4 regions of the Arthrobacter sp. A5 genome follow, and region 1 is predicted to be linked to each of the others. Evidence: predicted binding sites of a transcription regulator. Region 1 holds the regulator's gene; each other region holds the start of a gene.
The links. The regulator LexA, encoded in region 1, represses DNA repair genes until DNA is damaged. The targets are predictions, from matches to a motif close to TCGAACANNTGTTCGA.
Positions count from the first base shown of each region.

Region 1 (7,415 bases):
GCGCGAAAGAACCTCGCGGAGCAGCTCTACGTTCGGACCCCGCAGAGTTCCGTCCTTAGTCACATCGGTGACGACATACCGGGCACATCCTGCATCCTCCAGGCGGGCCAGCACCTCCCAAAGGTCCCCGCCCTCCTTCGTCCAGCCGCGAGCTGCGAGCGTGGTGCCACGAACGTCAAGGCCGACGGCGATCTTGTCACCGAAACGTTCAATGGCCCGGGCCGTCCACAACGGGTCCTCCAGCGCTGCGGTGCCCAGATTCACCCGGGCCGCACCCAGCTCGAGGGCGCCCTCCAAGGACGCATCGTCGCGGATACCGCCGGAAAGCTCCACCTTGACGTTCAGGGCCTGCACTACCTCGCGCAGCAGTTCAAGATTGGAGCCCCGACCGAACGCGGCGTCCAGATCCACCAGATGCACCCACTCGGCACCGTCATTCTGCCAAGCCAGCGCGGCATCGAGAGGGGATCCGTAACTCGTTTCGCTGCCGGCCTCACCCTGCACCAGGCGCACGGCCTGGCCGTCGGCGACATCTACGGCGGGAAGCAGTTCCAGAAGGGTTGTCTCAGCGCTGGTCATCGGGTCCTCATCGGTCTAGGTGCGTGGAATAAGCAGGGCAGCGGCCCGCGCGTTCAGCGGACCGCCGGATGGAATTATTTGGAGGCCGGCAGCGTCAGCAGGTAAGCGGCCAGCAGCGACATGACGGCCAGCAGGGCAAAGGAAAACGGGATCCAGCGCGGCTTCTTCTGCTGGTAATAGGCAATAGCACCGCCGACCAGCAGCCCGGCGAGGCCCATCAGGACAACCGACCACATTCAGGCCGCCGCCTTCCGCAGCGAGTGGACCCAGTTACGCAGCAGCCGTGCCCCGGCGTCCCCGGATTTTTCCGGATGGAACTGGGTGGCGCACAGCGGCCCGTTCTCCACCGCGGCAATAAAGCGGGCTCCGTGCTCAGACCAGGTGACCAGGGGAGGTTTGATGCGCGCGTGGGCCACATCAAAGTCCCATGTCTGCACACCGTAGGAATGCACAAAATAAAAACGGTCATGCTCGACGCCCTCGAAAAGCTTCGACCCCTCCGGCACGTCAACGGTGTTCCAGCCCATGTGCGGCACCACCGGAGCCGGGAGCAGTTCCACCGTGCCGGGCCACTCGGCCATCCCCGGTTCGCTGTTGCCGTGCTCGACACCGCCATCGAAGAGGATCTGCAGTCCAACGCAAATGGCCAGCACCGGACGGCCGCCGGCGACTCTCCGGCCGATCATCCGCAGACCGTCGACGCCCTTGAGCTCCTTCATCACCGTAGCGAAGGCCCCGACACCCGGGACGACCAGGCCGTCGGCGCCGAGCACGTCGTCGGCCTTGGCGCTGAGCGTCACCACGGCGCCGGCGCGCTCAAGGGCCCGGACGGCGGAACGTACGTTCCCCGAGCCATAGTCCAGCACCGTCACCGTCGGACCCGCCGCGGAACCGCCGCCGTCCGCCGACGGGGCGTCAGCGGCGCTGTCCGGCGAAAGCTGCTCCGCCGTCACAGGCTGCCCTTGGTGGAAGGAATGCCGACGACGCGCGGATCGGGTTCGATGGCACTGCGCAGGGCGCGGGCGAAGGCTTTGAACTGTGCCTCCACAATGTGGTGCGGATCCCGCCCGGCGAGGACCGTCATGTGCAGGCATATCCGTGCGTGGAATGTCATGGCTTCAAAGACATGGCGCGTCAGCGAACCGGTGAAGTGGCCGCCAATAAGGTGATATTCCTGTCCGGCCGGCTCGCCGCTGTGAACCAGGTAGGGGCGGCCGGAAACATCGACGACGGCGTTGGCAAGTGCCTCGTCCAGTGGAACGGTGGCTTCGCCAAACCGCCGGATGCCGGCCTTGTTGCCCAGGGCCTGGCGCAGGACTTCACCCAGGGTGATGGCCACGTCTTCCACGGTATGGTGCACGTCAATGTGGGTATCTCCGCTGGCCTTGACGGTCAGGTCGATCAGCGAATGTTTCGACAGCGCTGTCAGCATGTGATCGTAAAAGGGGACGGAGGTAGCGATGCTGGACACCCCTGTCCCGTCCAGGTCAACCTCTACCAGTACGGACGACTCGCTGGTGCTCCGTTCCAGCCGCGCCGTGCGTGGGGCGCCGGAAGTGGATGTGTTCTCGCTCATTGCGGGCGGTCCTTCGTTCCTGGATTGTGGATGGTGCTGGCCTCTGCAGTGCGGCGCCGGAACGCGTCCGGATTATGCAGCACCGGTGCCAAAGCATTGGTCGCGTCCCCTAATTCTAGGAGAATACGGACGGATCCCCGAATGCCGGTCGGCCAACAGCCATCGAACCCGTCGTTCGCGGGCCACTCAACGGCCCAACACCACGGCCAGCCGATCGAGGAAAGCCGATGTTTCCGTTTCCGTGCCGGCGGTGACGCGCAGATGACCGGGAATGCCGACGTCTCTGATCAAGACGCCCGCCTCCAGCAGTCCCTGCCAGATGGCATGCGGATCCTCCATGCCGCCAAAGAAAACAAAATTGGAATCCGACGGCGCCGGCTTGAGCCCGAACGCGGATAGTCCGGCCACGATCCGGTCGCGCTGGATCTTGATGTCCTCAACGTTGGCCAGCAGGGAATCGGAGTTCCGCAGCGCCGCCACGGCCGTGGCTTGTGTAATGGCGGAGAGGTGGTAAGGCAGCCGGACCAGCCGCAATGCGTCGGCGATCTCAGGGGCGGCGGCGAGATAGCCCAACCGGGCGCCGGCCAGGGCGAAGGCCTTACTCATGGTGCGGGAGACCACGAGGCGCTCACGCCCCGGCAGTAAAGCCATGGCGCTGGGTGTTCCGTCATGGGCGAATTCCGCGTATGCCTCATCGACGATGATAATGGCTTGCGATGCCTTGCCCGCCTCGTAGACCTCTTCAACAACTTCGGCCTTGAGCGCCGTGCCAGTCGGATTATTTGGTGAACAGAGGAAGACAATGTTGGGTGCCAGTTCGCGTACCTGTTCGGCGGCTGACGCGGCGCTCAGGCCGAAATCCTCCGTGCGGCGCCCGGTGACGTACTCAGTTCCGGTGCCGTTGGCGAGCAACGGATACATTGAGTAGGTGGGAGGGAAGCCCAGGGCTCTGCGTCCCGGTCCGCCGAACGCCTGCAGGATCTGTTGCAGCACCTCGTTGGACCCGTTGGCTGCCCAGACGTTCTCAGCCGCTAGGCCGTGCCCCAAATATGCAGCCAAAGCCCGTCGCAGTTCGGTGAATTCCCGGTCCGGGTAGCGGTTGAGGCCGACCAGCACGTTGTCGACCGCCTTGAGGATGGCCTCGCGCGCATCATCGGGGACGCCGTGGGTATTTTCATTGACGTTGAGCAGGATGGGGACGTCCAGCTGAGGTGCACCATACGGGTGCAGCCCGCGCAGATCGTTCCGCAGGGGCAGCCGGTCGAGACGCTCAGTCTGATTCACGGTTCCAGTTTAAGCTCCCCGGCCGCCACGGTCGAACCGGGCCGGGAATTAAAGCTGACATAACCACCTCATCAGTCAGCTCTTAGAGGCTCACCGGCCCCAATGGTTGGCGACGCTGGTGGGCCTCACTGCTGTGCTTCAAGGCAGCCTTCGCCATCAGTTCAGCAGCGGAACGTAGACCTGCTGCCCCGGCTGGACGACTGAAGTGGTGAGACTGTTCAGCTCCAGGATGTCCGCCACAACGTCCCGCGGATCCCGTGACGGATCGCTTGCCGAGGCGATGCTCCAAAGAGTCTGGCCCGCCATGACGGTGACCTTGGAAGCGTGGACCCCCGGCGAATTTGCACCGGTGGAGGCTTGGGCCGGCGACGTAATGAACCCGGCCAGCAACAGCACAGCGATAGCGGACAGCATCAGTGGAATACCCATCAGGACCAGACGCCCGCGGCGAGTCAGTCGGAGCTGGATCTTGGATGCGGGCTGCCAGCCCTTGGAAGCCGGCCGCCGGCTCACGGAGGCGGGCCGGGCTTCGAGATTAAAGGTCGATGTGGCGTTCATTTTCTTCACCTTTCACGCTACGAGGTCCAGTTGTCCTGACCCGGCAGTGCACTTGTAGCGCCTGTAGGCGGCGCAGGGTTCAACTACCACTGGTCCAGCTAGAACATGTATTCGAAACTGTGTTCTCCAGTTGTAGCACTCACTAACGATGCATGCCAAGACCCGGTAGAACATATGTTTGAAATCAACCGGAAACTGCCCTAGATTAGAAGCAGGATCCGGCCACACGACGAGTCCACCAGAACCCACCGACATTTTGGCTGGGGGCGTTGGGGGGTGGTCAGCTCCGACCAAGCCGTAGCATACGGATGACGGGCGGAGCGGATCCGCCGGGCGCTTGTCGGCGCCGGGCCGGTTGCAGTTTCAAGAAGGGACGGCACGTCATGGCAGGTCCGGAATTCATCCTCCATAGCGGGAACCGTGCCAGCCGGGCCGGCTTTAAGGGCCTGACGGTGCGGCAAAAAAAGATCCTTGAGTGTATCCAGCGCTCCATCAGTGACAAGGGCTACCCGCCGTCCATGCGTGAGATCGGCGACGTCGTCGGGCTCGCAAGCCTGTCCAGCGTCACTCATCAGCTCTCCCAGTTGGAAAAACTGGGCTATCTGCGTCGGGACGCGAAGCGCCCCCGCGCCATGGAAGTGCTCATCCCGCTCACCCTGGACGACGGGGTCGTGGAAATCGAGGGCGTGCCATCCCCGGCAAAGCTGCGCAGCGCCAGTGGTCTGAACATGGCAGAGCTGAGCAGCGCCTCAGACACCGCCATGGTGCCTCTAGTCGGACGGATCGCCGCCGGCGGACCCATCCTGGCTGATCAGGTAGTCGAGGACGTCATGCCACTCCCACGCCAGCTCGTAGGTCATGGAGAGCTCTTTATGCTCAAGGTGACCGGCGACTCCATGATCGACGCCGCGATCTGTGACGGCGACTGGGTCGTAGTGCGCCGGCAGCAGGACGCCATCAACGGCGACATCGTGGCGGCCCTCCTCGATGACGAAGCAACCGTCAAGACGTTCCGTCAGCGGGATGGGCACACCTGGTTGCTGCCGCAGAACACCCGTTATGAACCGATAGTGGGCGACAATGCCACCATCATGGGCAAAATTGTTTCGGTGCTGCGCGCCATCTAGGCGGGCGGTCTGCCGCCGGTCAGGCCTCGGGTTTGCCTGCTTCGGCCAGCCGCTGCAGGGCGCTCATCACCAGCGCACGGTCCGTCGTGGGCCAGAATGGTGGGAGGGCCGCACGCAGAAAGCCACCGTAACGGGCCGTGGCCAGCCGTGAGTCCAGTACTGCCACCACGCCCTTGTCCGAGGACGAGCGGATCAGCCGGCCCGCGCCCTGCGCAAGCCGGACCGCCGCGTGAGTCGCCGATATCGACATGAAACCGTTCCCGCCGGCCTTGGCAACGGCGCGCGAGCGTGCGGTCATCAGCGGGTCATCCGGGCGCGGAAAGGGGATCCGGTCTATCACCACGAGCCGGCAGGACGCACCCTGCACATCAACGCCCTGCCACAGGGACATGGTGCCGAACAAACAGGTGTCCGGTTCAGCCTCGAACTGCTTGACAAGGGCGGCCATCGATGACTCCCCCTGACAGAGCACAACCACCTCCAGCCGGGACCGGAGCGCTTCCGCGGCGTCCTCTGCGGCCCGGCGGGAGGAAAAGAGGCACAGCGCCCCGCCGCCCGAAGCCCGGATCAGTGCTTCGAGTTCATCAAGCTGCTCCGCCGAGGTGCCGCGCTCCGGCTTCGCCAAATGGGCGGCCACATACAGCATCCCCTGCTTGGCGTAGTCGAACGGCGAGCCTACGTCCGCCCCGGTCCAGCTGGGCGCCCCGGGACCCAGCAGTCCCAACCCGCCGGCCGCCGGTTCAAATGCCGCGCCGACCGCGAGGGTAGCCGAGGTCAGCACAACCGTATGATCCGCGAAGAGCCCCTCCCGGAGCCGGCCGGCCACGCTCAGCGGTGCGATGTTGATCAGAGCCGGAGCCGACTCATCCGGCACGGAGTAGCCTTGCTGCGGGGTGAATCCGCCCGGTCGGGACAACCAGACCACCTCGCCGGCCTCGCGCGCCACCAGCAGCCTCTCGGCCAGTTCCAGAATCAACGTCAGGCGTGAGCGCGCCATCTGGCGTCCGCCGTCGGCATTGCCGGCGTCCCCCTTGGAATCCGACAACGCCGTCCGGCAGGCATCGCGCACCTGATCAATGGCGGTGAGCTGCTGCTCGTTCAGGCCCGAGGGCAGCAGCCCGGACGGGAGTCCGCCAAGGGCCGCCTCCAGATACCCGGCCGCGGAATTGAGTGTCTCCATCGAGATGCCCGTATTCTTCCGCGCGCTGGAGGCGGCAACGTGAATCATCTGCACAGAGAGCTGACCGCTGACAGCACCGGTAACCCGGTCCTGAAGTTCATGCGCCTCATCCACCACGACGACGTCATACTCGGGCAGGACCGCGAGGCCCTCAAACGCGCTGATCGCCAGCATCGCATGATTCGTCACGACGAGGTCCGCCTCCGCGCCACGTACCTTCGCCAGTTCGCTGAAGCATTCGAGCGCCAGTGGGCACTTCTGCGCCCCAAGACACTCCATCGACGTCACCGAAACCTGGCGCCAGGCCCGATCGCTGACCCCCGGCGTGAGTTCGTCGCGGTCTCCCGTTTCGGTGTCCTCCGCCCAGTCCCGGAGCCGGACCACCTCACGGCCCAACTGGCTGGAGGACCCGGAAGAGGCGCCGACGGGGTGAATGACGCTGGTGTCCTCGCCGAGCGCGAACAACTGGCCCTCGGAGGGCTCCTCCGACGGGAACCCGCCCTGCAGCTTATGCTTGCAGACGTAATTGCTCCGCCCCTTCACCAGCGCCACCTTCACCGGCCGCGGCAGCATTGCGGAAATCGATTCCAACAGCCGCGGAAGGTCACGGCCGACAATCTGCGCCTGCAATGCAAGCGTTGCGGTGGAGACCAGGGAAGGCTTATCGCTCTCGAGCGCATGCGCAATCAGCGGGATCAGATAGGCCAAAGATTTTCCGGTCCCTGTGCCGGCCTGGACCAGCAAATGATCACCGGTGTCGATGGAGGCGACCACGCGGCGGACCATTTCGTGCTGACCGTCACGCTGCTGGCCGCCCATGGCGTCCACCGCGGCATCGAGCAGCTCCAGGGCAAACTGCTCCCCCGCGGCCGTTTTTACGTTCCGTGCCGCTGCCTCAGCCATGGAGGATAAATGGCTCCAGCTCTGCGGCCAGCCCCTCGCGCACCTTCACGCTGGCGTGCGTTCCGGACTCGCCATGGTCCAGCGTAAGGATCTCGGCATCGGATTCATGCAGCTTGCTGATCAGGTCCCCCCGGTCGTACGGAATCAGCAGCTCCAGCTCCACGCCTGGGCGCGGAATTGCTTCGCTGATGGCCGCGAGCAGTTCGTC
Region 1 covers NZ_CP180316.1:1,189,163-1,196,577, reverse strand. Annotated here, with positions in the region: gene priA (bifunctional 1-(5-phosphoribosyl)-5-((5-phosphoribosylamino)methylideneamino)imidazole-4-carboxamide isomerase/phosphoribosylanthranilate isomerase PriA) at 1-579, opposite strand, end outside; gene ACLLJI_RS05455 (hypothetical protein) at 654-815, opposite strand; gene hisH (imidazole glycerol phosphate synthase subunit HisH) at 816-1,451, opposite strand; gene hisB (imidazoleglycerol-phosphate dehydratase HisB) at 1,529-2,155, opposite strand; gene ACLLJI_RS05440 (histidinol-phosphate transaminase) at 2,342-3,439, opposite strand; gene ACLLJI_RS05435 (LysM peptidoglycan-binding domain-containing protein) at 3,596-3,997, opposite strand; gene lexA (transcriptional repressor LexA) at 4,381-5,124, shown strand; gene ACLLJI_RS05425 (ATP-dependent DNA helicase) at 5,144-7,207, opposite strand; gene hflX (GTPase HflX) at 7,200-7,415, opposite strand, start outside.

Region 2 (7,415 bases), 1.9 Mb from region 1:
GAATTGGGCTCGTCAGAAGGGTGGTGGGAGTTCGGGGTTGTTGGGGTAGACGCGTCCGGTGGGTGAGGTGTGGATGAAGACGCCAGGGGTTGGTTGGGAGACGGTCCAGCCGGTGCCGGGGTCGTCTTTGAGGTGGTGGTCGAATGCGCAGAATGCGCCGAGATTGGTGTCGCTGGTTTCGCCCAGTGGCAGGGGTGTGCCATCAGGGGCGTAGGTCTGCCGGTGGTAGGGGATGGTGTGGTCGATTTCACAACTTCTGGCGGGTTTATCGCAGCCGATGCCCCGGCAGGTCTTGTCCCGATTGATGATCCAGCGGCGCAGGTCCGCCGCGGGTGTGTAGGCGTTGCGTCCGATGGAGAGGATGGTGCCGGTTTCGGGGTCGGTGAGGAACCTGAGCCAGGAGGTCGCCAGGCCGGCGAGTTCGCGGGCCTGGTCGGCGGGGATGGGGCCGTACCCGTCGAGGTTGCCGGGCCGTTCGTCCAGTCCCATCAGCGTCAGGACGGGGACGGTGACGGCGACCTGCGCCGGCGGGTAGCGGCGGGTTTTCCTACCCCGGCCCCCGCTGGCACCGACACCGGTACTGCCCGCGCCGCTGCCGGTACTGGTACTGGTGCTGCTGCCGTCGCCGTCGCCGTTGCTGCCGTCGCCGTCGCCGTTGCTGCCGTCGCCGTTGCCGGTGCTGCCGTTGCCGGTGCTGCCGTCGCCGTTGCCGGTGCTGCCGTTGCCGGTGCTGCCGTTGCCGGTGGTGTTGTTGGTGGTGTTTTGGGGGTCGGGGTCCAGGGCGAGGTCGAAGAGGTCCATGAGGACGTCGGCGCGGTATTCAGCGATTGCACGGGAGGGTTTCCCGCCGGGGGTGGTGCCGGTGGAGGGTTCGCCTTCGTGTTGGGCGTGGTGGGCCCAGGCGTCGATGGTTTCGTAGAAGCGCCGGGCGTCCACGGCGGGGAGGAGGGCACCGATTTCGGCCATTCCGTCGGGTTGGGCGAGGAACCAGACGTCTCGGTGGGTGCGGGCGCGTTCGTGCCGGGCGGCGAGGGGTTCGGGGTCGAGTTTCTCCGCTGTTTCCCTGGCGTATCTTTCCAGCGCCCGCGGGGTCAGGGACGGGGCGAGGGCGGTGATGGCGGCTTCGACCGGGCCCCAGAGCGTGGCGGGGGTGGTGCCGAGTCCGTAGAGGACGGCCTGGACGCGGGCCCGGTCCAGGATGCCTTGTTCCTGCAGTGCGAGGGTGACCGGGAGGAATATGGTGAGGTCTTCGCTGTTGTTCAGGAGGCGCTGGGCGCTGTAATGGCTGGTGTGCAGGGCGGCGCCGATCTCCGCGGCGGCCCATTTGGATTTGTCCGCCAGCCACTCCCGGCGCCCGGGGATACGGGGGTTGCGGGGTGTTTCGGCCGGCAGCGGGGGGCGTTCTGCGGCGAACGCGGCCACGGCCCGGGCCTGGATGGCCTGGGCCCAGGACATCATTTTCCCGGCCGCGGCCGCGTAGTCCAGGTTCTGGCCGGCGTCCCCGCCTGTCGGGTCGGTGAACAGCAGGGCAGCGGCTGCGCGGAGCGGGTCCAGCGGGTCCGGGTCCTCTTCACGGACCAGGGCGGCCAGCAGTGCCCGGCGGGCGGATTCGTCCTGCAGGCCAGCGAGCCGCACATCCGGGGACGCCAGATCACTCTCTGGCAGCACCGGTGGCTGCACATCCGCGGGCTGCACCGGTCGATGCACATCCGCGGGCTGCAGGTCAGTATCCGGCAGGCCGGGGTCCGGCAGGTCACTGTCCGCCGGTGGCTGCAGGTCCGCGGGCTGCAGGTCAGTATCCGGCAGGTTATTCTCCGCTGGCGGTTGCACATCGGCGGCCCGTGGATCGGCCGGCGGGTCATCGATCATCCGGCCGTCGGCAACTCGATTATCCGCAGCGGTGATGTCCAGGGCGGGTCTGTTCATCAGGGAGTGCCGGAGGTCCTCGTCGGTGACCGGACGGCTCGGTCCCCATATCAATTCCGGGAGAAATGGGACCGCGGACACCGCAGTCAGAGTGCCTTGGGCATGGCCGGGACGGGCGTGTTCGGGTCTCCCGAGGTATTCCTCGAGGAGTGCTTCGAAACCGGGTTCGCCGTTCATGCTACTAGTATATTCTAGTTATGCTACCATGGCCATAGTTAAATCGAACATATATCTTAGCCTGTATCGTCGTCTCCCCGTCGGCGCCTGACCGTATCAGTGTGGAGTTGCGGTCGTGGTCAGACGGTGTCCGACTGAGCACACCGGCGGGAGTTGTGGTCAGTCAGCCCGCGTCCCAGACTGTCCGTGCGCGGGCTCTCCTCTGCCTGACCGTCCACCATGTGCGGGCAGCCTCCGCCGGTTGAATAAACTTGACCAATGAGTGCAACATTGGTGGCCAAGGACCTTTCCGGCGGCCACGCCCACCGGACACTGTTCGCCGATCTCAATCTGACTGTGGCACGAGGGGACGTGGTGGGTGTCGTGGGTGCCAACGGTGCCGGCAAATCAACGCTGCTGCGCATCCTCGCCGGGGTCGAAGGCCCCTTCGCGGGCACGGTCAGCACGGCGCCGTCGGATGCCTTTGTCGGCTGGCTCCCGCAGGAACATGAGGGTCGTCACGGCGAAACGGTGACCGGCTACATCGCCCGCCGCACCGGCTCGGTCCAGGCAACCGCAAGGATGGAAGCTGCCGCGGACGCGCTGAGCTCGGGAACCACCTCGGCCAATGATGATTACGCCGCGGCGCTGGACCATTGGCTCGCCTGCGGTGCGGCGGATCTGGAGGACCGGATCCCCGCCGTGCTGGCGGAGCTGGAGCTGGGAACGGGTCCGGACGCGCAAATGACCGCCCTTTCCGGCGGCCAGGCGGCCCGGGTGGCCCTGGCGGCGCTGCTTCTCAGCCGCTTTGACATTGTCCTGCTGGACGAGCCCACCAATGACTTGGATCTGGCAGGACTGCAGCGGCTGGAATCCTTCGTTCAGGGGCTGCGCGGGGGCGTGGTCCTGGTTTCGCACGACCGCGAGTTCCTGGCCCGTTGCGTTACCTCCGTGGTTGAGTTGGATCTGGCGCAGAACCAGGTGACCGTTTACGACGGCGGCTATGACGCGTATCTGCAGGAGCGGGCGACCGCGCGCCGGCAGGCACGTGAGGCCTATGACGAATTCGCCGACAAAAAGTCGGATCTGGTCGCCCGCGCCCGCACTCAGCGCGAATGGAGCTCGCAGGGCGTGCGCAACGCGATGAAGAAGGCCCCGGACAATGACAAGATCCGGCGCCGCGCCAGCACGGAGTCCTCGGAAAAGCAGGCGCAGAAGGTCCGGCAGATGGAATCGCGCATTGCGCGGTTGGACGAGGTGGCCGAACCGCGCAAGGAGTGGCATCTGCAGTTCGCCATCGGGGCGGCGCCGCGCTCAAGTTCTGTGGTGGCCACGCTGAATCAGGCCGTCGTTCGGCACGGCAACTTTACGCTGGGACCGGTGTCGCTGCAGATCAATGCGGGGGAGCGGATCGGGATCACCGGGCCCAACGGCGCGGGCAAGACGACGCTGCTGCGGCTGCTGCTCGGACATGAGGCGCCCGACGGCGGCATGGCGGCTCTGGGCGCCAATGTCGCGGTGGGCGAAATTGACCAGGTCCGCGGAGGGCTGGCCGAGGCCGATGGTCTCGGCGATGCGTTTGAGAGCCAGGTCCCGGAGCTGAACGGCGCGGAGGTGCGCACCCTGCTGGCCAAATTCGGGCTCAAAGCGGACCAGGTCAGTGCCGCCGTCGGCAGTCTCTCACCGGGAGAGCGCACGCGTGCCGCGCTGGCCCTGCTGCAGGCCAAGGGCGTCAATCTGCTGGTGCTGGACGAACCCACGAACCACTTGGATCTGCCCGCGATCGAGCAGCTGGAGGAGGCGTTGGAAGGTTACGACGGCACCCTGCTGCTGGTCACGCACGACCGGCGGCTGCTGGAGAAAGTCCGGCTGGACACCCGCTGGGACGTCAGCGGCGGCCGGGTTTCAGTCCGTTAGCGGCGCCCGCCGGGCCCAAGCCACAAGCCCACCCGACAACGCCATGAAGTCCCGGTCGACGGTCTGCGCTTCGGGGTGCGCGTCGTGCCAGCCGATGATTTCCCGTGCCCCCGCGGAGTACGGAATGTCCGCGCGGTATTCGGGCACCAGGGACTTGATCTTGGCGTTATCGAAAATGACCGAGTGCGCCTTGTCCCCGAGCAATCCGGGGCCCAGCGACGGCGCATGCGCGGCAATTGTCTCCGAGGACACATGCACCAGCTCGGGCTCCGAAACGCCTGCTGCCTTGGCCAGCAGGCGGTAAATCTGATCCCAGGGCAGGAATTCGTCAGAGGTAATCGTGTAGCTTTCGCCGACTGCCTGCGGGCGGCCCAGCAGGGCGGTGAAGGCGACGGCAAAGTCCCTGCTGTGCGTCAGCGTCCACAGCGAGGTGCCGTCGCCATGCACCAGCACCGGCAGGCCGCTCCGGAGCCGATGAATGTCCGTCCACCCGCCCAGCAAGGGCAGGGACGTGCGGTCATAAGTGTGCGAGGGGCGGACGATCGTCACCGGGAAGCCCTCGTCCCGGTAGGCCTGCATCAGCACGTTCTCGCAGGCGATCTTGTCCCGTGAATACTGCCAGAACGGGTTGCGCAGCGGCGTCGATTCCAGGACGGGCAACCGGGCCGGCGGTTTCTGGTAGGCCGAGGCCGAGCTGATGAAAACGTACTGACCGGTCCGCCCAAGGAATCGGGCGATTCCGGCGGCTGCATGCTCGGGGGTGAACGAGACGAAGTCCGCCACGGCATCAAACCTGCGATTTCCCAAGGCTGCCTGCACCGCGGCACCGTCGCGGACATCCGCCTGCAGGACTTCGGCATCCTTCGGAGCCGGGCGCAGAGACGAGACGCCGCGGTTCAGTACGGTGACCCGATGTCCCTGGGCGACGGCGCGTTCCACCGCGGCCGCGCTGATCACACCAGTACCACCGATGAAGAGAATGCTGGGCGCGGCGGCGAACCCCCGGACGCTCACCATGCGTAGTCTTCCGGCGCGCTCCGGTGGCCGGGGAAGATATCGTCGAGCCGGTTGAGCGCGTCGTCTTCCAGCCTGACATCCAAGGCGGTAATGGCGGCGTCCAATTGCTCCTGGGTCCGGGGCCCCACGATCGGAGCGGTTACAGCGGGCTGGTGCAGCAGCCAGGCCAGGGCTACGTTGCCCGGTTCCTGACCGAGTTCATCGCAGAAGTCCTCGTACTGCTGGATCTGATCCCGATGGTTTTTGAGGGTCTCCTGGGCACGGCCCTCAGTGCGCCGGACGCCGCCGCGCTCCTTTTTCATTACTCCGCCCAACAGGCCGCCATGCAGCGGCGACCACGGAATCAGTCCCAGCCCATAGTGCTGCGCTGCCGGAATGACCTCGAGTTCCACGTTCCGGGTGAGGAGATTGTAGATGGACTGCTCGCTGATCAGACCGTTGTAATGCCGCCGTGCGGCAGCCTCCTGCGCGTGTGCGATGTGCCAGCCGGCGAAGTTGCTGCTGCCCGAATACAGGATTTTGCCCTGCTGGACGGCGACTTCGACGGCCTGCCAGACCTCCTCCCAGGGCGTGTTCCGGTCCACGTGGTGGAACTGGTAAACATCGATGTAGTCCGTCTGCAGCCGCTTCAGGCTGGCGTCCAGCGCCCGCCGGATATTCAGCGCGGAAAGTTTCGACTCATTGGGCAGGTGCGTCATGGTGCCATACAGCTTGGTCGCCAGCACGGTATGTTCGCGGCGGTTGCCGCCCTGGGCAAACCAGCGCCCGATGATCTCCTCGGTCCAGCCCCGATGGTGTTCCCCACCGTAAACATTGGCGGTGTCGAAGTAATTTATCCCTGACTGATGGGCCGAATCCATGATGGCGTGGGAGTCAGTTTCCTGGGTCTGCGGTCCGAAGTTCATCGTCCCGAGGCACAGACGGGACACTTTCAGACCAGAGCGGCCCAGCTGGGTATATTCCATTCCTCCAGTCTGCTCCAAACGCGTCTAGGCTGGGAAGAGGCCGGCGGAACTTCCCGCCGTCGGCATGACAGCGTGGAAAGGCAAACATATGTCTACTGAGCCGAAGGTTATCGTGCCCGAGCTGACTCTGAACAACGGGGTAACCATCCCTCAACTGGGGTTCGGTGTTTTTCAGGTCCCGCCGGAGGAAACCCAGAGAATCGTCGAGGACGCGCTGGCAGCCGGTTACCGCCACATTGACACCGCCGCTGCCTACGGCAACGAGGCCGGCGTAGGGGCTGCCATCGTCGCCTCGGGGATTCCGCGCGAAGAGCTGTTCATCACCACCAAGCTTCGCAACGGTGAACAGGGGAGTGCCGCAGCCGCTTTCGAGAACAGCCGCAGGGCGCTCGGTGTGGACATTGTTGACCTGTATCTGATTCACTGGCCGGTCCCATCACAAGGGCTGTTCGTGCAGGCCTGGAACGCAATGGAGAAGCTATACGCCAAGGGCGCGATCCGGGCCATCGGTGTCTCCAATTTCCTCCCGGCCAATCTGGAGACATTGCTGGCCGGTGGCAGTATGACTCCGGCGGTCAATCAGATAGAACTGCATCCCACGTTCCAGCAGGAGGACGTTGCGGCCAAAAGCCGCTCCCACGGGATTGAGATCGAGGCCTACAGCCCACTGGGCCAGGGAAGTGATCTGTCTGCCGAAACGGTACGGACGCTGGCACAGAAACACGGTGCCACACCGGCGCAGGTCGTGCTGGCCTGGCACCTGGGCCGAGGGACTATCGTGATTCCCAAATCCGCGGATTCATCACGCATGCGGGAAAATCTGGCCGCCGTCACCCTGACGCTCTCCGCCGAGGAGCTGGCAGCCGTCGGCTCCTTGGAGGCCGGCCAGCGGATCGGTGCGGATCCGGCGACGGCGGCGTTCGCCCAAATGTGAGGCATGGCCGTCAGCGCAGCATCGGAAGGCACAGCAAGCGGGTAGGGCAGCCGCAGGTACAGTACGGGCATGCACAGCAGCAGTACAACGCCGCGGCCGACACGGACTGCGCCGCTCCAGCAGGGAGGCACGATGGCACGGTTGCCGAAGCATTTCGGCCGCGTAGCTGCTGGCTGTGTGGCGGGTGTCCTGGTCGGTACCGGTCTGTCTTTTGTGTCGTTGGAAGGTGCCGGGTCCGGCGCGGCGGCCGGATCTCACGACGGTGCCGCCAGGTACCGCGGCGCCGGGGCGGACAGCCGGGCTAATGTAGACCGCAACGGACAGGTCAACGGAGGCAATTTAGCCGGCGGGGCCAAACCCGGTGGCACGCCCGGCGGCGGCACGCCCGGCGGGGCCAAATCAGGAAGCGGGACGCCCGGGATTGGCTCGACCAGCGGCGGCACGTCTGGCAGCGGTTCGTCCGGCGGTGGCACGCCCATTCCTGTGGCCGCCGCGCCGCA
Region 2 covers NZ_CP180316.1:3,135,770-3,143,184, reverse strand. Annotated here, with positions in the region: gene ACLLJI_RS14775 (DUF222 domain-containing protein) at 13-2,103, opposite strand; gene ACLLJI_RS14770 (ABC-F family ATP-binding cassette domain-containing protein) at 2,362-3,999, shown strand; gene ACLLJI_RS14765 (SDR family oxidoreductase) at 3,988-5,016, opposite strand; gene ACLLJI_RS14760 (aldo/keto reductase) at 5,010-5,981, opposite strand; gene ACLLJI_RS14755 (aldo/keto reductase) at 6,070-6,915, shown strand; gene ACLLJI_RS14750 (serine hydrolase domain-containing protein) at 7,048-7,415, shown strand, end outside.
Region 2: a site for LexA is predicted at 2,147-2,162, ahead of ACLLJI_RS14775 (DUF222 domain-containing protein). Genes of this name have one in related genera too.

Region 3 (7,415 bases), 1.5 Mb from region 1:
GAAAAGACATCGGAGAAGGACACCGGCTCGCCTTCAAGCGTGATCACAATGCCCAGATCGAACCAGTCACGGTCGTTGGTTGCGGTGGTGGAGATACTGACCACGGGCGCCTCCACGGCTTCCCTATAGTCGGCTATTTCCCCGACCGTCTCGACCTCGACACCGGGCAGGAGCGCCAGCGCCGGCAGCACCTTCTCGGTGAAGGCCAGCGTGTGCAGGCCCTGGAGCGTGACGGCCGCACTCAGCCGGGGTTCGCCCCATAGGCTATTGGCTGATTCGCCCATCGGCGGCACAACCGACCATGGTTCCCCGACCGCTACCAGAATGCGGGCCTCCGCCACCTCATCCCGGGACCCCGAATCCTCCGGGCGCCCCCACAACGGCCGTGCGCTCACGCGGGTCCCTGCCGCATAGTGCCACTCCCAATGCAGCCGAAGTGAGTGATCCTGCCCAAAGTTGGCCAGCAATGAAAGAGTGGGCGCCGACAACGCCGGCAAATCCACTGAATGGTCGGCGGAGACCACATCCGCTGCGCGCTTGAGCTGCGGATAAAATTGCGTCAGGAACCGTTCCTCATCCTGGGCCGGGATTCGAACCTTGGCTGCACCGGTCACGAAATCCAACAGCTGTTCGGAGGACGGGGATTCCAGCGGGGCGAGAGTGATGATGCCAGGAACTATGGCGTCCGGCGCGTTCTGGACAGAGGTATCGGGCAGGAGCCCGTCGTCGTCGGCATAGAACAGCCCGTGGGCCGGCCTGCCGATGGAACCCACGATGGCCGGAGCGACGGGGCTGCCACCGACGACGACGAGAGCGCCGAGATCGAGGCCGCCGTCCTCAGGACGGCTCAGATTCAGTTGGACGACGGCGGTATGGTCAAGGACGCGGATGGGCTCCATCGAGCCGCGGCTATGAACCAAGTTCAGCCCTATGCCCTTGGCCTCGGACAAGAGTATCCACAGGTTCCTGCCGGCAAAGGTGTTAAGCGACAGCCACGGTGGCACCGCGCCCTGATGGTGGAGCACGGGGGAGTGCGAGCCGAGGAATTCGATCAGCCAATCCAAATGGCTTTCGTTGAACTTGCGACCGAAGTTCAGATAATTCAGAGTGCTCCAGCCGATGCCGGTGCGGAGCCATTTGCCCTTGGCACCCATTGCAACGGGACGGACATTGAGCTGTGGCTTGCTGGGACTCTTGTCCCGGTATCCGCTGATGCCTCGGCGGCCGGCCGGTGAGAACTGTGGGACGGGCTGTTCAATTTCAAACTGCAGGGCGAGCGGTGGCCGGTCATCCTGCGGGGTGATCGCCCTCGTCGGAAGCAGATTCTGCAGCGCCTCCTCCCAGCCGGACGATTCCCCCGTTGCAGTGGTGCCGCTAGGGGGCGCGGTAGCGCGGGCGCCGAGCAGCGCTCCGATGAATGGATCGTCTTCGCCGGCGAAGAGAAGCGCCGCGACGTGCTTGCAGTTCTGCCGGACGGGGCAGCTGCAGATACCCCCGGTGCAGGACCATGCCCCATCAACTCCGTGGACGAGTTTGGCTGTGGCGTTATATACGGTGGTTCCGGCTACCTCGCCTCGCAGCAACCCCGTGCCTGGTTCGAATTCGATCCCGGCGACGCGGTCTGACCTGAAATAATCAAATCCGGCAGCGGCGGATTGTTCATTGATTCCGGCGGCCCGGGTAACCAGTTCCGAAGAGCCGGCGGGGGGAAACGTCACTGAATAGACTTCCTGCAGATTATTTAGGGGATCTGAAGACCAGACCTCTACTGTTCAATCTTAGGCGGCGGCAGGACCCGCATCGCAGCCGCGGCCTGCGTTGTTCGGCCGCTGAGCCAGACAAAGTGGCCCGACCCGCGTGGAGTTGACTTGGATTGAGAGGACGTCATGGATTTTCAACGCATTATCGAAGCCGCCGGACAGTATCTGGACGCTGCCGGAGTGGCCGTCATGATCGTTGGGGCATTGGTATCTTTTCCGTTGGCCCTGCGCGGCTACCGGCCAAAGCGGGTGGCAGTGGCCGGCAAGCTATCCCTGTACACGGCGTACCGTCAACTCCTCGGGAGGTCCATTCTGCTGGGTCTTGAGCTGCTGGTGGCCGCAGACATTATCCGGACCGTCGCAGTGACCCCGACGTTTACCAGCGTGGGGGTGCTGGCCGTCATCGTGATTATTCGTACGTTCCTCAGTTTTTCCCTGGAGTTGGAAATTACCGGACGGTGGCCCTGGCAGAAGCAGCCCGACCCAGCGGTAGCCGTGTAACGCGGTAAGGGCCCCTCACGCACGGAGCCATACAGCATTCGAAAGTCCCATTAGAAAATTCCATTAACCTACCAGATTGACGGAACAGATTTGACGGCTCAGGTCGGGCTATGCAAGTTTGTCGGTCCCGCGCCTGAGGTGTGTTCCGGCGGTGGGACCCGGGATTAGGGCGACGAGAATCGGCCGGGTACGACTTGGCGGAAGTATTTCTTTCTCTTGGCGGTGGTTCTCGTTCCCGGCCGGCCGGCTCCCGTTCGTGTGGTGCCGGGTAGGGCGGGTGCGGTGGATTGGTAGGTGTGTCCGGTGGGGGTGGTGATTTGGACGGTATGGCGGGGTCCGGGTCGTGGGATGGAGGACCAGCCGGGCGCTTCCTTGGCGAGGTTGCAGCGTTCGCATGTTCCCTCCCCGTTGATTTCGCTGGTGGCGCCTTTGCGGTTGTGTGGCATGATGTGGTCCGCGTGCCGGATCGGCGCGTCGCAGTAGGGGGTCCGGCAGGTCTGGTCCCTGGTCCGGATGAGGCGCTGCAGTCCCGGCGGGAAGAACCTGGACCTCGCGTCCATGCCGACGAGCTGCCCGGTCCCCGGGGCGGTGAACAGTCTGCGCAGCGACACCCGGATCCCCGGTTCATCCGGCATCGCCGCGTCCGGCATCTCCCCGCCGGAGCTGCCGGCGGATCCACCGGGTTTGGTGGGTCTGTTGGTGGGTCTGTTGGTGTGGGTGCGGCGGGTGAGGTTCCGGGCCCATTGCGCGGGGACGATGCCGTAGCCGGGGAGGTAGGCCGGTTCGCTGTCGCCCTGGAAGAGGGTCCGGTCTGTCATGACGAGTTGGATCTCAACGCCGGTGATCCCGCCGGGGGTACCGGTGACGCGGTGGACGAGGGTGTCGGCCATGATCTGCCCGCGTCCGCGTCCGTCTCCGGACGCGCGCAGGGAATCCGCTTCCCTCGCCAGTGCCGCGTACACGGCCACGCCCTGAGCGACGGGGAGCAGCCCGGTCAGGTACGTCATGGTGTCCGGCGCGGGCCGGCAGCTGACGTGCCGGTCGTTTTCGGCCTTCGCGTTCCGCGCGGTGACGGACTGCGGGTCAAGGGCGTACGCGGCCCGTTTGGCCTCGTTGACGAGCTTGTTGTTCCCCATCCCCGCCAGCGCCCCGGTGTCGGCGGCGAGCCCGGCATCAACGGTGCGCCGGTCATCGGCGCTCAGGCACGCGGTCTCCCGGGCCAGCAGTACCGCCCGCCACTCATTGAGCAGCCCGCTGCTCAGGGCCGTGAGGGTGTGCGGCATCTCGGTCACGAGGATCCGGGCCAGGCCCAGCAGCCGGTTTCCCTGCTGCGGGGATTCCCGCCGCGCCAACGCGATCTGCCCCCCGATGCCCTTGCCCAGCTCCGCGGCCGGGATACCCGCCCCGGCCTGCGCCCGGCGCTGGGACGCGTCGAACGCGGCAGCGGTACGGGCCTGCCCCGCGCAGGCAGCGGATTTGAGGTCCTCCATCACCCGCAGCAACCCGATCCGCTCCCCGTCATCCCCGTCCTCGGGATCCATCCCCGCCAAAACAGTGATCCACCCCGCAATCATCCCAACCCGACCAGCAACAACAGGACCGGCAGAAACAGGACCGGCAGAAACAGGACCGGCAGCAACAGGACCGGCAGCAACAGGACCGGCGCCCGCGGAAGCGGCGCCCGAGCGAGCACCCGCTCCGGCGGCAGCTCGGGCGCCCGAGTGGGCAGTGCCGAGGGTCGAAGCCGGGGGTGTGCCGGCCGCGTTGTGTGCGGACCCTGCGGAACCGGAACTCAATGTATCGAACATGTATACCATAATACGCGCTGACGGAGGAGAATAATAGTACACATTTGGGTTGGGGATAACCTCTTGAGCGGGGCTAACTTATTTCCCTGTTGCCGATTTCCCGGTTTCCCGGTTTCCCGCCCGGGGTCGCCGGCGAAACTGATGAACCACCTATGACGGCAAAAGAGGGTGGCGCCCAAGTCTCCGCTCGCCCGCGGTGGTGGTCTACAGCTCACAGCATGAAGTGCCGGACTTCGCTCAGTTGCCGAAGGAGTTACGCCGGAAGGCCTCCACGCGGCCGCTGGTGACCTCCGCGACGACCACCCACAGAAAGAAATGCCGGTGGCCGCTCAGCTACCGTAGGGGTCCATTGCAGCGGGCAGGGGATTGGGCCGCGGCCAGTCTTGTCGGCCTCGGGAAAGTGCCCTCCGGGTGAGTTCACAGCCTGCTACTATCCGCATGGCAAGCGCTGGCCCTACGCCATCCACCTCCAGGAGCTGCTCCACGGTGACCTCGGTGAGGGCCGCGGCTCCCGACGTCTTTTTCAGGATCCGGGCGGCCAGTTCCAGGCTGCTGCAGCCCGGCAGTCCGGACCCGATGATCACGGCCAGCAGCTCCGCGTCGCGAAGCCTGCGCACACCCACACGCCGGAGCCTTTCGCGGGGTCGCTCCGCTGTAGCCATTTGCGCAATCGCTCTGTGTGCTCTCATGCTCCGAGGCTAGGCCGCCGATGGCACCGGGCTAAGCCGGCCCCGGACAATGTGCGCAACCGCGGGCCTCCGCAACGATGTGCAGGGAAGGCCAGCCACCTGTGAAGCCAGCTACAGGCGCCGGAAAGTCAGATCGAAAACAGTCCGCCCTGCCAGCTGCGCCTTATTCTCGAATCCGGTCAGGATCCGACCGGCGAAGCGCGGCGCCCACCCGCCCTCGGTGTCCGGCTCATCGGATCGGTCGCAGTCGACCGCCGTCGTCCTGGACTGAGTAAGCGGGCTATCTGCTCCAATTCGTTCCCCGTCGTGGACGTTGGCGAAGTCCTCGGAGGTCGAGAGAACCTCGCGCATTTGCCGGGCGTAATCGGACCAGTCCGTCGCCAACCGCCAGAGACCGCCCGGCTGCAGGACCCGGGAGACCAGCGGGGCGAAGGTTTCCTTGACCATGCGGCGCTTGTTGTGTTTGGTTTTGTGCCACGGATCGGGGAAGAACACCCAGACTTCGCTCACGGACCCCGCCGGCAGCATGGTGCTGAGCACTTCGGGTGCATTGGCTTGGACAACGCGGACGTTAGTGAGCCCCCGTGACGCGACCTTCAGCAGGGTCTGCGCCAGCCCGGGGAGATAGACCTCCACGGCCAGAAAATCCTTGTCCGGGTTCTGCTCAGCGGCAAAGACGACGGCGTCGCCTAGCCCGGATCCGATCTCCACGATCAACGGCGCGCGGCGGCCGAAGGTGTCCTCGGCAGCAAAGACGAAGTCCGGGTGTACTGAAGTATCCGCCACATGCCGGGGAACGTCGATGGCGTAGGTTTTTTCGTATTCCTGCCAAGCCCGCTCGCGCCGTCCCTGCAGCCGTGTGCCACGGCGTACAAAGGAAACGGGCTGGGCCTGATAGGTTCCGTGCGAGGCTTGGCTGCCGGGTGTCACAGCGCGCGGAAGGGATGCGCGGGCTGCTTCTGGGAATTCGCTCATTGCCTCCAGAATACCGGCCGCAGGCCACGGGGGGCGGCCTGCCCGGCTGTTCGGGCCGCCGCCCGGCCCTTCGGAACGTCTGGCCGGGACGGCGGTTGCAACGCAGAGCGCGCAGGGAGGACGACGACGGCGGCACCCGACGCAGGAGCGCGGCAGTGCCGCCGCCGTGGGCGGTCCTGGCGTGCCCGCCGCCGTCGTCGGCTATGTCAGGTCTTTGCGGATACCCGTCCACGGTGGGGTCGGCAGCTTAACCCGCTGCTGGCCAGCGGCCTGCTCTCCTCTCGGTGCGAGCCGGCGCAGGGTTATTCCGGCTATCCTGCCAGCTGCGAGTGGACCGGCAGGGTTCCCGCGGCGCGCCATGATGAGGTTGCGCGGATCCTGCGCTCGTTCCGCCAACTTTCTCGTGCTGATGTGGCTGCATCCGGCGGAGGACATGATGAGCGCAGAGGTGGCCATGGCCGAGCGGATTCCGGAACTGGAAATTGTGGAAAGCACTGTGATTCTGAACTCGCCAAAGCGGGTGGGGTGGCGGCTTGCCTCCGACGTACGGCAACGGGCGCCGTCGTGCTGCCGGGAGGTCCGTCCGATTTGGCAGGACTTGAGTCGGTGGCCTGATAGACTGAAGGCACTTGAAGCGCCTTAGCGCCCTTCATGCGTCGATGAACGCGTTGATCCAGTCCCGCAAGTTATTTTCCATGATTTCAGATGAGCCCGCATATGCCGGGCCCGGTGCATGGTCTGCGGTAGACATTTTCTGACATTTCTTCGGCGAATCCCTGCGCCGGCCGGCGCAGGGCATCGTATTTATGCCGAACCGAAAGCAACTATCTCCTATGACTACGTTCTCCAGCCTTGGTGTGCCCAAGGTCCTTGCCGCTTCCCTCGCCGCCAAAGGGATCGAGGAGCCGTTTCCGATCCAGGTCAAGACCCTTCCGGACACGCTGGCAGGCCGGGATGTCTTGGGCCGCGGCCGCACCGGCTCCGGTAAGACCATTGCCTTTGCCCTTCCGCTGGTAGCGCGCCTGGCCGAGGCCGAGGCCGAAGCCGCCTACCGCCGGAAACCGGGCCGCCCGTTGGGCCTGGTCCTGGCACCAACCCGCGAGCTGGCCACCCAGCTGAACAACACGATTGAGCCGCTGGCCAAGGAAATGGGCCTCACGACCACCGTGATCTACGGAGGTGTCTCCCAGCAGCGCCAGGAGCGTGCACTCAGGGCCGGCGTCGACATCGTCATCGCCTGCCCGGGCCGGCTTGAAGACCTGATGAAGCAGCGCCTGGTCACCCTGGAAGCGGTCGAAATCACCGTGCTGGACGAGGCCGACCACATGGCGGACCTCGGCTTCCTGCCGGTGGTCAAGCGGCTCCTGGACACCACGCCGAAGGATGGCCAGCGCCTGCTGTTTTCCGCCACGCTCGACAATGGCGTGGACAAGATCGTCCAGCGTTACCTCAGCAACCCGTTGACGCACTCGGTCGATGATCCCAAGGCGTCCGTGAGCACCATGGAACACCATGTTCTGGTGGTTGGCGACCAAACGGTCAAGAAGCAGCTAATCGTGGAGTTGGCTTCCGGAGCCGGCCGCCGTCTGCTGTTCATGCGCACCAAGCACCACGCCCGCAAGCTGGCCAAGACGCTGACCGACGCCGGCATTCCCGCCGTCGACCTGCACGGGAACCTGTCG
Region 3 covers NZ_CP180316.1:4,048,993-4,056,407, reverse strand. Annotated here, with positions in the region: gene ACLLJI_RS19245 (SNF2-related protein) at 1-1,718, opposite strand, end outside; gene ACLLJI_RS19240 (DUF1622 domain-containing protein) at 1,887-2,261, shown strand; gene ACLLJI_RS19235 (DUF222 domain-containing protein) at 2,426-3,835, opposite strand; gene ACLLJI_RS19230 (UPF0758 domain-containing protein) at 4,399-4,731, opposite strand; gene trmB (tRNA (guanosine(46)-N7)-methyltransferase TrmB) at 4,870-5,733, opposite strand; gene ACLLJI_RS19220 (hypothetical protein) at 5,935-6,228, opposite strand; gene ACLLJI_RS19215 (DEAD/DEAH box helicase) at 6,567-7,415, shown strand, end outside.
Region 3: a site for LexA is predicted at 4,062-4,077, ahead of ACLLJI_RS19235 (DUF222 domain-containing protein). Genes of this name have one in related genera too.

Region 4 (7,415 bases), 1.0 Mb from region 1:
GGTGCGCGGGTCCCAGCCGAGCCCGACCACTGCCTGCGCTAGTCCGGGATCGGCTTTGGTCAGGGAAAGGTTGTTTCCTTTTTCAAGCGTCAGTCCTGCCATGAGAACACTCCTATGGATAGATATTGCAGATTGCGGGGACTACAAGGTGCATGAATTATCGGTGGATGGGGGAGACCAGCGGATTGCCGGTCTCCTTAGTCCAGTGAAATCCCAAAATCGGTGGCTATGCCGCGAAGGCCGGTGGCATAGCCCTGGCCCACGGCCCGGAACTTCCACTCCGCACCATTGCGATAGATCTCCGCAAAGATCATGGAGGTTTCGGCAGCAGCATCTTCACTGAGGTCGTAGCGGACGACCTCCTGATCCGAATCCTGGTTTACCACGCGGCAGAATGCGTCGCGCACCTGGCCGAAATTCTGCCGGCGCGCTTCGGCCTCGTCGATGGAGACGACAATGACAACCCGCTCCACATCCGCGGCGAGGATGCTCAGATCGATCAGGATCTGCTCGTCATCGCCTTCTCCCGCACCGGTGCGGTTGTCGCCCTGATGCACCACCGAGCCGTCCTTGGCCTGCAGCTGGTTGTAAAAGATGAAATCATCCTGCGAGCGGACCTTGCCGTTGGAACCGATCAGCAGCGCGGAGGCGTCCAGATCGAAGGCCTCACCGGCCGTGGTGCGGGGATCCCAACCCAGACCGACCATTGCCCGTTTCAGCCCGGGATCGGTCTTCGTCAGCGAGAGGTTACTGCCCTTGGAAAGAGTCAGGCCTGCCATGATGAAAATTCCTTCCTGTTCAGACGTTTAGAGATAACGCGCCGCAGGGGCGACGAGGTCCTGGACCGTGCGGCCCTGGGCGCGCTCGCCGACCGCCTTGAACTGCCAGCCCGTGCCCTCCCGGGAAACCTTGGACATGATCATGGCGGTATGGGTGCCGGAATCGGTCAACTGGTACCGGGCTACCTCCGGAGAGCCGGCAGTGGAATCATCAACGAGACGACAGAACGCATTTTCCACCAGGTCGAAGGTCTGCTGGCTATAGCTGCTGATTACAAAGACGATTTGACTCACCGATGGTGAGACTTTAGACAGGTCCACCAGGATCGTCTCATCGTCCCCTTCGCCGGCGCCGGTGAGATTATCACCGGTGTGCTGGGTGGAACCGTCCTTGCTGGCCAGCTGGTTGAACCAGACCACGTCAATGGCCTTGCCGGAGGCGTCAAAGAAGATGGCGGAGGCATCCAGATCGATTTCGGTTGCCTTGGCACGTCCAAAAATGCCGCGTTTAACCGGGGCCGCGGAGTCCCAGCCCAGTCCCATGCGGACCCTTGTCAGCGCGCCGCCGTCTTTTTTGGTCAGTGATAGCGACTGACCCTTCTGCAGGCTCAAACCCATGATTTAGTCTCCTCATTAATTGCTTACGTGGACTTCTTTCAAGTTTTCCCGACCGGTCAGCCGCTTGTTCCGCCGGATGGAAGAAAGGAATGCGGCGAGGATGAAGACGACGCCGATCAACCCGGTGACGACTTCATTGATCTCCGTGCCGATCGTGATCAGTAAAATCACGGAGAGGGCGCCGATGGCCCAATGCGCTCCGTGGTCAAGGTAGACAAATTCATCCAGCGTGCCCTGCCGGACCAAATATACGGTCAAGGAGCGCACGAAGATCGCGCCGATCAGGCCAAGGCCCAGTGCGATGATAATCGGGTCTGAGGTGATCGCGAACGCACCGATGACGCCGTCGAAGGAAAACGAAGCGTCGATCACTTCGAGGTATAGGAAGAGCAGGAACGCAGCCCGGCCTATGGCCTTGCCGGCGCCGCCCTTGGGATGCGCGATCTTCTCCGCTTTCGTGGCTACCTCTTCGGGATCGATCTCGCCGTCGTCGTCCTCGTCGTCGACCTCAAAAAGGGCGCCGAGCCCGGTGACCAGGAAGTACGTGACCATGCCGAGGATGCCCGAGATCAGTACCTGACCCTGTTTGTCGCCGGCGAACTGGGCAGCGATGACCAGGCCAACGAGCCCGACGACGAGGGAGGCTCCGTTGAGCTTGCCGATCAAGGCCAGCGGCTTCTCCAGGAACGTCAGCCAGCGGATGTCACGATCCTCGAACATGAAATCAAGGAAGAGCATGAGCAGGAAGATCCCACCGAAGGCAGCGATCTGCGGGTGCGCGTCATGCAGCAGGTAGGCGTAGCTGCCGGGAGTGTGAATGTCGCCCTTCTGCAGCGCCAGATCGATCGCTTCGATTGGGTTCAGCTTGGCCGTGACGCCGACGATCAGCAGTGGGAAGAGGATGCGCATACCGAGGACGGCGATCAGGATGCCGACGGTGAGGAAGATTTTCTGCCAGAAGTCGCTCATTTTCTCGAGGATGCGGGCATTGACCACCGCATTGTCGAAGCTGAGACTAATTTCCAGCACGCCGAGGATCGCGCACAAAACGACGGCGCTGGGGCCGCCGTATATGAAGGCGAGGATCAGTGCGGCGACCGTGATCACCATCGACCAGCCGAATGTCTTGACGAACACGCTTTGTCGGGGCTCCTTAGAGTGTTGAGTCTGTACCAGCGTGCCAGGCAGCTGGGGATGCTACTGTCCTAGGGCTAAACTCCCCCAGAATCCACCTACAACAGTAGCAATGCCGGAGCTCACAAGTACTGTTCGGGAGCCAGTTATTCCGCGGGCGGAATTCGTCTGGTCAGCTCTTCGGTGGCGGGGTGCCGAACTCGGCAATCTGGGAGGAAGCGTTGCGGGCCAGTGCATGCTGAGCTGAATTGAAAATTGGTGCGCGGCTCAAGGTTCGATCCGACCTTTGTGAACTGGGATGGAAACGGTGTGGGGAATTTTACGTGGATTACCAGAACAATCTGGATTCCAAAGCGCAAGCCAGGCTCGAAGCGCTGGCGGCTTGGGCGGAAGTGGCAGCCAGCCGGGACATGCAGTCCCGAAGCTCGCCGATCTTCAGGCTATGTCAATTGCGAAAGCGCCGACATCGCCGGAGCCGACCGGCTGATGCTGGAGCCCTGGCTTCCTACAATGCAATGGCTACTGAAGCAGGCAGCTTTTGGGTATTGCGGCCGCACCTTGAGCTTCCGGATGAGTTGGCCGCTCCATTGATATCGCCAACTCAAAGTATTAAGCTGCCCGATGTCGCCTCCCTACAGTTGAAGCCAGTCGTGGAAGTCACTCCGGCGGAAGTCGTTGCGACCCATGCGGATCCGTCGATCGGTGCGGCCGCCGCGAAAGAAGCGTCGGTGACGCTTGTGGCCAAGATTAAGTCACCAGCTGGCGCTAAGGAGCCAAAATGGGAATCGGATGCTCGGGCGCAGGTGCGATTGGCCGTCCGCCGCTTTGCGAAGCCTCTTCAAGATCTGGTGGCCAGAGATGCGAATGAAGGCGACACGCGCCTCCTGATCACGGACATGCTCTGCGAGAGACTTGGCTACGACAAATTCCGGGACCTAACGACGGAATACATGGTTAAGCAGGACTACTCGCCGGTTACGGTGTCCGAATCGACAAGCAACTTGTCGCCTTCATCGAGGTCAAACGCGTAAGCCAAAAACTAAATGAGAGTCATCTTCACCAAGTTCAAATGTATGCAGTCAACGAGGGCATCGGGTGCATACGATTTGCAAAGAGGTAAAACGATACACCGGAATTACGACGACGGTTTAGACGTTGGCGGCTGAAATCGTCGATCCCAAGCTTTGATCAGAACCTGATTTCAGCGGTCAGCTCTTGGGCCGACGCTTGGCCTCTCGGTCCTTCGCCAGTTTGGCTTCCGCGCGTGCCTTCGCGTGCACCGTGCGCTCGGTGACCAGCCACTTCGGCGGGGCCTGCAGCAGCGCGGTGATCTCCGCCGTCGTCAGCGGCTCGGTGATCTCCGATCGGTTGAGCCCGCCGACAGAGATATTGAGCTTTTGCGCCACGACGGGTCGCGGGTGCGGCCCGGTACGTCGCAGTTCCTCAAGCCATACCGGCGGATTCTCCTGCAACGCCTTGAAATCTCCACGGGAGATAGCGTTGTCCCGGAACTCGGCAGGCGCGGCCGGCAGATAGATGCCCAGTTTCTTGGCAGCTGTTTCGGGCTTCATGGACTGGGCGGAAGGTTCAGAACTCATGCCTTAAGAGTACGGGGGGTATTCAGCAGCGGTAGCACTCGGCCTGGTGCGCCTCGGGGGAGCAGACCAAGGGCGATGTTCGTGGGGTGCTCCATCGGCTCGCACAGCCGTCTCGGGTTGGTTGAAATCCGCGCCTGAGGTGTGTTCCGGCGGTGGGACCCGGGATTAGGGCGACGAGAATCGGCCGGGTACGACTTGGCGGAAGTATTTCTTTCTCTTGGCGGTGGTTCTCGTTCCCGGCCGGCCGGCTCCCGTTCGTGTGGTGCCGGGTAGGGCGGGTGCGGTGGATTGGTAGGTGTGTCCGGTGGGGGTGGTGATTTGGACGGTATGGCGGGGTCCGGGTCGTGGGATGGAGGACCAGCCGGGCGCTTCCTTGGCGAGGTTGCAGCGTTCGCATGTTCCCTCCCCGTTGATTTCGCTGGTGGCGCCTTTGCGGTTGTGTGGCATGATGTGGTCCGCGTGCCGGATCGGCGCGTCGCAGTAGGGGGTCCGGCAGGTCTGGTCCCTGGTCCGGATGAGGCGCTGCAGTCCCGGCGGGAAGAACCTGGACCTCGCGTCCATGCCGACGAGCTGCCCGGTCCCCGGGGCGGTGAACAGTCTGCGCAGCGACACCCGGATCCCCGGTTCATCCGGCATCGCCGCGTCCGGCATCTCCCCGCCGGAGCTGCCGGCGGATCCACCGGGTTTGGTGGGTCTGTTGGTGGGTCTGTTGGTGTGGGTGCGGCGGGTGAGGTTCCGGGCCCATTGCGCGGGGACGATGCCGTAGCCGGGGAGGTAGGCCGGTTCGCTGTCGCCCTGGAAGAGGGTCCGGTCTGTCATGACGAGTTGGATCTCAACGCCGGTGATCCCGCCGGGGGTACCGGTGACGCGGTGGACGAGGGTGTCGGCCATGATCTGCCCGCGTCCGCGTCCGTCTCCGGACGCGCGCAGGGAATCCGCTTCCCTCGCCAGTGCCGCGTACACGGCCACGCCCTGAGCGACGGGGAGCAGCCCGGTCAGGTACGTCATGGTGTCCGGCGCGGGCCGGCAGCTGACGTGCCGGTCGTTTTCGGCCTTCGCGTTCCGCGCGGTGACGGACTGCGGGTCAAGGGCGTACGCGGCCCGTTTGGCCTCGTTGACGAGCTTGTTGTTCCCCATCCCCGCCAGCGCCCCGGTGTCGGCGGCGAGCCCGGCATCAACGGTGCGCCGGTCATCGGCGCTCAGGCACGCGGTCTCCCGGGCCAGCAGTACCGCCCGCCACTCATTGAGCAGCCCGCTGCTCAGGGCCGTGAGGGTGTGCGGCATCTCGGTCACGAGGATCCGGGCCAGGCCCAGCAGCCGGTTTCCCTGCTGCGGGGATTCCCGCCGCGCCAACGCGATCTGCCCCCCGATGCCCTTGCCCAGCTCCGCGGCCGGGATACCCGCCCCGGCCTGCGCCCGGCGCTGGGACGCGTCGAACGCGGCAGCGGTACGGGCCTGCCCCGCGCAGGCAGCGGATTTGAGGTCCTCCATCACCCGCAGCAACCCGATCCGCTCCCCGTCATCCCCGTCCTCGGGATCCATCCCCGCCAAAACAGTGATCCACCCCGCAATCATCCCAACCCGACCAGCAACAACAGGACCGGCAGAAACAGGACCGGCAGAAACAGGACCGGCAGCAACAGGACCGGCAGCAACAGGACCGGCGCCCGCGGAAGCGGCGCCCGAGCGAGCACCCGCTCCGGCGGCAGCTCGGGCGCCCGAGTGGGCAGTGCCGAGGGTCGAAGCCGGGGGTGTGCCGGCCGCGTTGTGTGCGGACCCTGCGGAACCGGAACTCAATGTATCGAACATGTATACCATAATACGCGCTGACGGAGGAGAATAATAGTACACATTTGGGTTGGGGATAATGATGTGCGGTCTTGGTAATCCAACGTCCGCCCGCGTTGTCGACCCTGAACCATGTAACGACAAATGCACCATGCCCTATGCGCCGCCCTATGCGCCACCCCATGCACCGCGGCTAGGCACCGCGCTAACGCGGCATACACAGCGCCACCGCGCCAATGCGCCGCCGTGCCCACCGCGCCAAGCCAAATGCATTGGGTACCATGCGCCGTAGCCAACGCACCGTCATCAGCGGGAGGGCCCTTGATCGGGCATGTGCACGCAGCATGGCGCATTTACTGGCCCGGCCTCGGGTCGGGTGCGCTACTGTGTTCAGGTGCCTGAATCTCGAGTTCTGACCGTAGCCTTTGTGCCGGGAGTGACTCCAGGCAAGTGGATCCGCCGCTGGGAGGACCGCATGCCACAATGCCCGCTGCTGGCCTCGCCTGTGTCCGAAGCGGACCAGGTGGCGGTGCTGCACCGCGGCGAAGCGGAAATCGGCTTCGTTCGGCTTCCCGTGGACCGCACGGGGCTGAATGTTATTCCGCTTTACGCCGAGATTCCTGTGGTAGTGGCGCCAAAGGATCACGAGATCGCCGTTTTCGACGAGGTGCCGGTGACTGAGCTGGCAGCGGAATACCTGCTGCAGGACCCGGATCTCTTTCCCGAGTGGCGGGATATTTCGGACCAGATTCGGGACGGAGCCCGGAAACCGCTGCCGGCGATGGATTCCTTGGAGGCCGCACTGGACCTGGTGGAGGCCGGGCTGGGAATTCTGATTCTGCCGATGTCCGTGGCACGCCAGTTCAGCCGCAGGTCACTGCGTTCGCGCCCGGTGACGGGAGTCGTAGAGCCGCAGATCGGCCTCGCCTGGCTGGAGGGGAATATGGATCCTGTGATCGAGGAATTCATCGGCGTGGTGCGGGGGCGGACGGCGCAAAGCTCGCGCCAGCCATCCGTTCAGGCCGCCCAGGATGCCGCGCCGAAGAAGATTCGGGGCGGAGTCAGCGGCAAGGGTGCCGCAGACCGCTCGGGAAAAGGTTCAAAAAAGACTACGACGGCGGCCGGCGGCTCAGCAGTCCGCGGTGCCAAGGGTGCCGGCAGGGGCGCCAAGACGTCCGGAGGGAAGACGAAAGGTCATGCCTCCAAGCGCGGACGCCGCTGAACCTTGACGACGTGTGGGAGACAGCGGTGCAGGCGACGTCCAACATTTCGTGCAGGAGACTTCGGAATCAGCATACCGACTCCGGGGTCTGGACGGGCTCGACGGCGGAATCCCGCGGTCAGGCCGGGGGAATGTCCTCCCGGGCGGCAGTTGTTGCTTCGATCATGTCCCGCAGGAACCGCTGCGCCAGTTCCCGCTCCTGCGCACTGTAGTTCTCCAGCGCATCGCCCAGATGCCGGGCCAGCGGACTAAAGAGCGTGCTGCCCACTTGACGTG
Region 4 covers NZ_CP180316.1:175,062-182,476, forward strand. Annotated here, with positions in the region: gene ACLLJI_RS00810 (TerD family protein) at 1-102, opposite strand, end outside; gene ACLLJI_RS00815 (TerD family protein) at 198-779, opposite strand; gene ACLLJI_RS00820 (TerD family protein) at 807-1,397, opposite strand; gene ACLLJI_RS00825 (DUF475 domain-containing protein) at 1,413-2,534, opposite strand; gene ACLLJI_RS00830 (hypothetical protein) at 2,855-3,562, shown strand; gene ACLLJI_RS00835 (DUF5997 family protein) at 3,740-4,102, opposite strand; gene ACLLJI_RS00840 (DUF222 domain-containing protein) at 4,295-5,704, opposite strand; gene ACLLJI_RS00845 (substrate-binding domain-containing protein) at 6,312-7,139, shown strand; gene ACLLJI_RS00850 (MarR family winged helix-turn-helix transcriptional regulator) at 7,258-7,415, opposite strand, start outside.
Region 4: a site for LexA is predicted at 5,931-5,946, ahead of ACLLJI_RS00840 (DUF222 domain-containing protein). Genes of this name have one in related genera too.